Regions from separate parts of the Methylocystis sp. H4A genome, predicted to be linked through region 3. Evidence: riboswitches for the same ligand, from Rfam matches in the RefSeq annotation. Region 3 holds a riboswitch; each other region holds the start of a gene.

Region 1 (2,198 bases), on a different contig from region 3:
GTTCTCGAGCACATGACGAATAAGCGTCGTTTTCCCCGCGCCGAGGAAGCCGGTGACGATCGTTGCAGGGATTTTGGTGCCGCTCATGACGCCTCCTGTTCACGCGATAAGAGTCGCCAGACGAGACCGGCGAGCGCGCCGGCGAGCGCCCAGCTGATCGCCTGAACGGCGAGCGAGGCGGCCGCGAAGCGCGCGGCGAGCTCCGCCGGCGCCGTGCTCTCGGGCGTCGCGGGCTGCGGCGCGAAGAAATGCGGCGCGACGATCAGCGCGACGGCGACGATCTTTGCCGCCGTCGAGTCAAGCCGCAACAGGGCAAACAGTCCGGCGCCGGTGGACAGCGCGGTCGCGAGCCACCAGATTTGACGCGCGGCGAGTTCGGTTTCCGCCATGCCGGGAAGCTGCGGCGCGAGGCCCAGACTCGTCGCGAGCCCCGTCGCGGCGAAGGCGCAGGCGCCCCACAGCGCGGCGCGGCGCGGCGCGATGGCGTCGCCAGAGAGAAGCATCGCGGCGAGCAATATGAGCGCGTAGCCGATCGAGACAGCGATCGTCGCGAGGCTGGTCGTCGCTGTGCGGCTCAGGCCGGAAAGCGCTGCGCCCGCGTCGCCGCCGTCATGCGCATGCTGCGCCGCCTCATAGACCTCGGCGGCGAGGATGAGCGGCGTCGTGGTGAAGTGCTGCAGGGCTGCGACCGCAAGCCCGGCGACAAGGCCGGCGATAAGGCCGGTCGTCAAAACGCGCGCGATCAAGCGCGTTGCGGCCTAGTGACAGGGGAAGGAGAGCGCGTGGCGCGTGTCATGCGCCGCGTCATGCACGCTTTCTGGATAGGCGAAGCCCGCAAGCCAAACAAGGCCAAAGCCGAGAGTGAGCGCAACGACGGCGGCCTTCAGCGCGTCGAGTCTCGAAGCGGCGAAGGCGGTGGAATTAACGGATTTGACGTTCATATCGGTCTCCCTGCCGCCCCACCGGCGGCGATGCGATGCGCGCGGCGATCCGAAAACGATCGCCCTGACGGCAGGTCTCCTGGCTCCCGGGTCGTCGGACCGCGCCGCCTTCCCAAGCATCACGCTCAGTGGCAGATGGCGCGGACCTTGCCGGCTACAGTTGCGGGGGCAGCCGCGGAAAAAGGCGTAATGCCCGCGCCGCGTTCCCTTTTCACTTCTTGCGAAGGACCGTCTCGACTAGTCATATGCGCGGCTTAGGCTTCCGTCAAACGGGCAGAGGAGCGCTTGTGACCGAGATGAATGTAGACGACGAGGCGCGCCGCCATCGTCTCAAGATGGAGAAGCGCAAGGCCGTCCAGGACGCCGAGGTCGCCGGCAAGACGGTCGCCCGCAAAGGCTTGCTGATGGTCCACACCGGCGCCGGCAAGGGTAAGTCGACGGCGGCCTTCGGGCTGGCGCTTCGCGCGCTCGGCCATGGCTGGAAGATTGGCGTCGTTCAGTTCGGCAAGGGCCAGTGGCGCACCGGCGAGCGCAATATGCTCGAAAAGCTTGGCCAAGAGTTCGGTCAAGAATTCGGTCAAGTCGCCTGGCATACGCTCGGCGAGGGCTTCACCTGGGAGACCCAGGACCGCGCGCGCGACGCGGCGGCGGCGCGGCGCGCCTGGGAGAAGGCGCGCGAACTGATGGACGACCCTCACATTCGCCTACTGGTGCTCGACGAATTGAACATTTCGCTGCGCTATGAGCATTTGCCGCTGGAGGAGGTGCTGGGCGCGCTCGCCGCGCGTCGCGACGATCTCAACGTCGTCGTGACCGGACGCAACGCCAAGCCGGAGCTCATCGCCGCAGCCGATCTCGTGACCGAGATGACTCTCGTCAAGCACCATTTCGGCGCCGGCGTCAAAGCGCAGGAGGGAATCGAATTCTAATCTGGAGCCTATGCTCTGAAGGCCGCCGGCATATCGCTCTTGGCAGCGGCTCGCGTAGAGAATACGCTTTGCGGGCAGGCAGTTCCGTGACGGACAGGGACGCGCGCCAGCGACGCGAGCAGGCATCCCGAGGCGCGTCAGTCCTAGGCTGAACTCTCAACATCATCTGGACCCGAAAGCTCGATGGACGTTTACGGCGCGCTCCGCTTTTCCGCTGCGAGGATCTCCAACGAACTGTTTTCGGCGGGATCGATTTTTTCGGTCTATTCCCTGGCGACGACGTTTCTCATCGCCGTTGTCGCGCTGGCCTATCAGCGCAAGATGCGCC
Region 2 (2,198 bases), on a different contig from region 3:
GGCGCGTAATCATCGACGATCCAGGCTTCGCGCGAATTCTGCGCCGTCTCGGTTTCGACGCGCGAGCCAAGCGTCGCGAGACCAAAGGCGCCAAGCGCGATATCGCTTTGATATTCGACGCCCCTGCGCCCGCCGAGATAGCCAAAGCGGCAGTTTTGCGACAGGAAGCTCTGCATGTCGAAACAGGCTTCCGTCATCCAGGCGTCGCGATTGCCGCGGTTGGCGTAGAGCGTCAGCCGGTTGCGTAGACTCTTGTCGAACATATCGGCGCCGAGCCGCACATAGCCCTGCATGAATGTCGCATGCTGATGATTGAAAGAATCGAAAACGCTAAAAGGACTGAAGGCGTAGGGATTGTCGTAGCGAATGGCGCTGTCGTAGCCGGCAAGGCCCGCCTCGATCCGCGCATCTTCGGTGAATTCATAGCCGATGCGCCCGGTGACGCCGACATTGTTCGTCGGATCATTGGCGGGCAGCGGCGGCAGCGGCGTCGTCTGATCGCCGATCACGATGGGGCGCTGCTGACGATAGCCGTAGCGCGGAAAGCCATCGGCATGCAGGCCGGAGATCGACAGCGCGTAGGAGCCCTGCCCGTCGGCGCCGGAGATCGACGCGCGCGAGGACGACGTCCCATAGGCGCCGCCTTCCGACATGAGCCAGCCTTGCGGCGCGCCCTTTCCGCGACGCGTGATGATATTGATCACGCCGCCCATCGCGTCCGAGCCGTAAAGCGCCGATTGCGGACCGCGCAGCACTTCGATCCGCTCGATGTCGGTCGGAAGCAGCCGACCGAAGTCGACCGAACCGTCCGTGCTCGTCGGATCGCCAATGCGGATGCCGTCGATCAGCACCAACGTCTGACCTGGCGTCGAGCCCCGCAAAGCGACGGAGGTCTGCGCGCCGGGCCCGCCATTCGAATAGACGTCAAGTCCCGGAACGCCCCGCAGAACGTCGTTGAAGCCGAGCGATCCGCGCTTTTGAATGTCACGCGCATGAATGACGCTGACCGAAGCGCCAGTGCTCGATGCCGGCTGCTCAACGCGCGTCGGCGTGACGACGGTTTGGTCTTCGACGTCGGCGCCGGGTGAACCCGGCTGCGCCGGGCTTAAAGGGCCGACCTCGATGACCGGCAAGGAGTGCTGGGCGAAAGCGACGGAAGTGGAGAGCGATAAGGACAGCAGAAATGCGCCGCGCAAGGCGGGGCTCTGAATGTGGATATGCATGCGCGTAGACTCGCAGCGAGACGTGGGCCGTCACTGCGAAGGTCTTTGCCCACACGCCGACAAGGCGAGAGGCATCGGCCGCATCGGTGCACCCCGCCCGACGCTTTCGCGCGTGACCACGAAGCGACGGCAGGTCTCCTGGCTCGCGGGTTGTCGCCTCGGACCGCCTTCCCAGAGCCTTATGGCTCCAGTGGCTTAGTGGTCGTCGGCTCGCCGCTTACAGTTGCGGGGGCAGCCGCGGAATTGCGCACGAAGCAGCGCGCTCACCGCATTCCCATTTTGATCCCGTTAGGAACCGTCTGCTGCAAAATAGAATGCCGATCGCATCACGAGTCAAGAGCGTGGCCGTAGAAGATTGCTCCTCTCACTGCGATCACGCCGCCGCCAGCGCCGCAAGCACACGCGCCCAGGAGCGCGTTCCCTTGTGAAACGATGTGTAGGAATATTTCTCGTTGGGCGAATGGATGCGGTCGTCGTCATGCGCGAAGCCGATCATCAGCGAATCCATATTGAGGTCGCGCTTGAAGGCGCCGACGATCGGGATCGAGCCGCCGCAACCCGCGAGCACCGCTTCCTTCTCCCATTCTTCGGCAAGCGCGCGGCGCGCGCGATTGAGCGCCTCCGAGCCGAAGGGAAGTTGCAAAGCGTTCGACGCGCCATGTGAAATGAATTCGGCCTTGGCGTCCGTCGGCAGACGCTCGCGCACGAAACTGCGGAAGCTTTCCAGGATCGTTTTGGCGTCCTGCTTGCCGACGAGGCGGAATGAGAATTTCGCCGACGCCTGCGCGGGCAGCACCGTCTTCGATCCTGCGCCGGTGTAGCCGCCGATGATTCCATTCACGTCGCAGGTCGGGCGCGCCCAGATCTGCTCGATAATTCCGCGGCCCGTTTCGCCGCCAACGCGCGTGAGGCCGATTTCCGAAAGCCATTTGGCCTCATCGAAGTCGATCGCGCGCCATTGCTCGGCGATGTCTT
Region 3 (2,198 bases):
GGGCCGGTGCTGAATCCGATTCATGTGCTGGCGAAAATCATCGCCGATCTGCATGACATCGAGGGCAAGGTGACGCTGCCCGGCTTCTACGCCAGCGTGCCGGAGATTCCCGAAGACATCGCCGAGCAATGGCGCGCGATCGACTTCGATGAGGCCAAATGGCTTTCGGAAATCGGCCTCACGCGCGTTGGCGGCGAAACGGGCCGCGGAATTATCGAGCAGATCTGGGCGCGCCCGACCTGCGACGTGAATGGAATCATCGGCGGCTACACCGGCGCAGGATCGAAGACGGTGCTGCCCGCGCAGGCGTCGGCGAAATTCTCATTCCGCCTCGTCGGCAAGCAGGACGCCAAAACGATCCTGGAAAGCTTCCGCAGTTTCGTGCGCGAGCGTCTGCCGACGGACGCCAAGGCCGAATTCATTTCACATGGCGCGTCGAACGCTTTGCAACTTCCCTTCGGCTCGGAGGCGCTCAATCGCGCGCGCCGCGCGCTTGCCGAAGAATGGGAGAAGGAAGCGGTGCTCGCGGGTTGCGGCGGCTCGATCCCGATCGTCGGCGCCTTCAAGCGCGACCTCAATATGGATTCGCTGATGATCGGCTTCGCGCATGACGACGACCGCATCCATTCGCCCAACGAGAAATATTCCTACACATCGTTTCACAAGGGAACGCGCTCCTGGGCGCGTGTGCTTGCGGCGCTGGCGGCGGCGTGATCGCAGTGAGAGGAGCAATCTTCTACGGCCACGCTCTTGACTCGTGATGCGATCGGCATTCTATTTTGCAGCAGACGGTTCCTAACGGGATCAAAATGGGAATGCGGTGAGCGCGCTGCTTCGTGCGCAATTCCGCGGCTGCCCCCGCAACTGTAAGCGGCGAGCCGACGACCACTAAGCCACTGGAGCCATAAGGCTCTGGGAAGGCGGTCCGAGGCGACAACCCGCGAGCCAGGAGACCTGCCGTCGCTTCGTGGTCACGCGCGAAAGCGTCGGGCGGGGTGCACCGATGCGGCCGATGCCTCTCGCCTTGTCGGCGTGTGGGCAAAGACCTTCGCAGTGACGGCCCACGTCTCGCTGCGAGTCTACGCGCATGCATATCCACATTCAGAGCCCCGCCTTGCGCGGCGCATTTCTGCTGTCCTTATCGCTCTCCACTTCCGTCGCTTTCGCCCAGCACTCCTTGCCGGTCATCGAGGTCGGCCCTTTAAGCCCGGCGCAGCCGGGTTCACCCGGCGCCGACGTCGAAGACCAAACCGTCGTCACGCCGACGCGCGTTGAGCAGCCGGCATCGAGCACTGGCGCTTCGGTCAGCGTCATTCATGCGCGTGACATTCAAAAGCGCGGATCGCTCGGCTTCAACGACGTTCTGCGGGGCGTTCCGGGACTTGACGTCTATTCGAATGGCGGGCCCGGCGCGCAGACCTCCGTCGCTTTGCGGGGCTCGACGCCAGGTCAGACGTTGGTGCTGATCGACGGCATCCGCATTGGCGATCCGACGAGCACGGACGGTTCGGTCGACTTCGGTCGGCTGCTTCCGACCGACATCGAGCGGATCGAAGTGCTGCGCGGTCCGCAATCGGCGCTTTACGGCTCGGACGCGATGGGCGGCGTGATCAATATCATCACGCGTCGCGGAAAGGGCGCGCCGCAAGGCTGGCTCATGTCGGAAGGCGGCGCCTATGGGACGTCGTCCTCGCGCGCGTCGATCTCCGGCGCCGACGGGCAGGGCTCCTACGCGCTGTCGATCTCCGGCCTGCATGCCGATGGCTTTCCGCGCTACGGCTATCGTCAGCAGCGCCCCATCGTGATCGGCGATCAGACGACGCCGCTGCCGCCGCTGCCCGCCAATGATCCGACGAACAATGTCGGCGTCACCGGGCGCATCGGCTATGAATTCACCGAAGATGCGCGGATCGAGGCGGGCCTTGCCGGCTACGACAGCGCCATTCGCTACGACAATCCCTACGCCTTCAGTCCTTTTAGCGTTTTCGATTCTTTCAATCATCAGCATGCGACATTCATGCAGGGCTATGTGCGGCTCGGCGCCGATATGTTCGACAAGAGTCTACGCAACCGGCTGACGCTCTACGCCAACCGCGGCAATCGCGACGCCTGGATGACGGAAGCCTGTTTCGACATGCAGAGCTTCCTGTCGCAAAACTGCCGCTTTGGCTATCTCGGCGGGCGCAGGGGCGTCGAAT

The links. Region 3 has a riboswitch for cobalamin ahead of IYW40_RS11025 (TonB-dependent receptor). Riboswitches for the same ligand answer to the same signal wherever they lie in the genome.
Region 1: another riboswitch for cobalamin. It lies ahead of IYW40_RS18025 (CbtB domain-containing protein); the one in region 3 lies ahead of IYW40_RS11025 (TonB-dependent receptor).
Region 2: another riboswitch for cobalamin. It lies ahead of IYW40_RS08405 (TonB-dependent receptor); the one in region 3 lies ahead of IYW40_RS11025 (TonB-dependent receptor).

What each region holds. Positions count from the first base shown of each region.
Region 1 is NZ_JADNQY010000028.1:286,318-288,515, forward strand. It holds gene cobW (cobalamin biosynthesis protein CobW) at 1-87, opposite strand, end outside; gene IYW40_RS18020 (CbtA family protein) at 84-746, opposite strand; gene IYW40_RS18025 (CbtB domain-containing protein) at 759-941, opposite strand; cobalamin riboswitch at 993-1,189, opposite strand; gene cobO (cob(I)yrinic acid a,c-diamide adenosyltransferase) at 1,238-1,870, shown strand; gene IYW40_RS18035 (sterol desaturase family protein) at 2,054-2,198, shown strand, end outside.
Region 2 is NZ_JADNQY010000022.1:95,858-98,055, reverse strand. It holds gene IYW40_RS08405 (TonB-dependent receptor) at 1-1,223, opposite strand, end outside; cobalamin riboswitch at 1,334-1,538, opposite strand; gene IYW40_RS08400 (M20/M25/M40 family metallo-hydrolase) at 1,597-2,198, opposite strand, start outside.
Region 3 is NZ_JADNQY010000024.1:140,646-142,843, reverse strand. It holds gene IYW40_RS11030 (M20/M25/M40 family metallo-hydrolase) at 1-714, shown strand, start outside; cobalamin riboswitch at 773-977, shown strand; gene IYW40_RS11025 (TonB-dependent receptor) at 1,088-2,198, shown strand, end outside.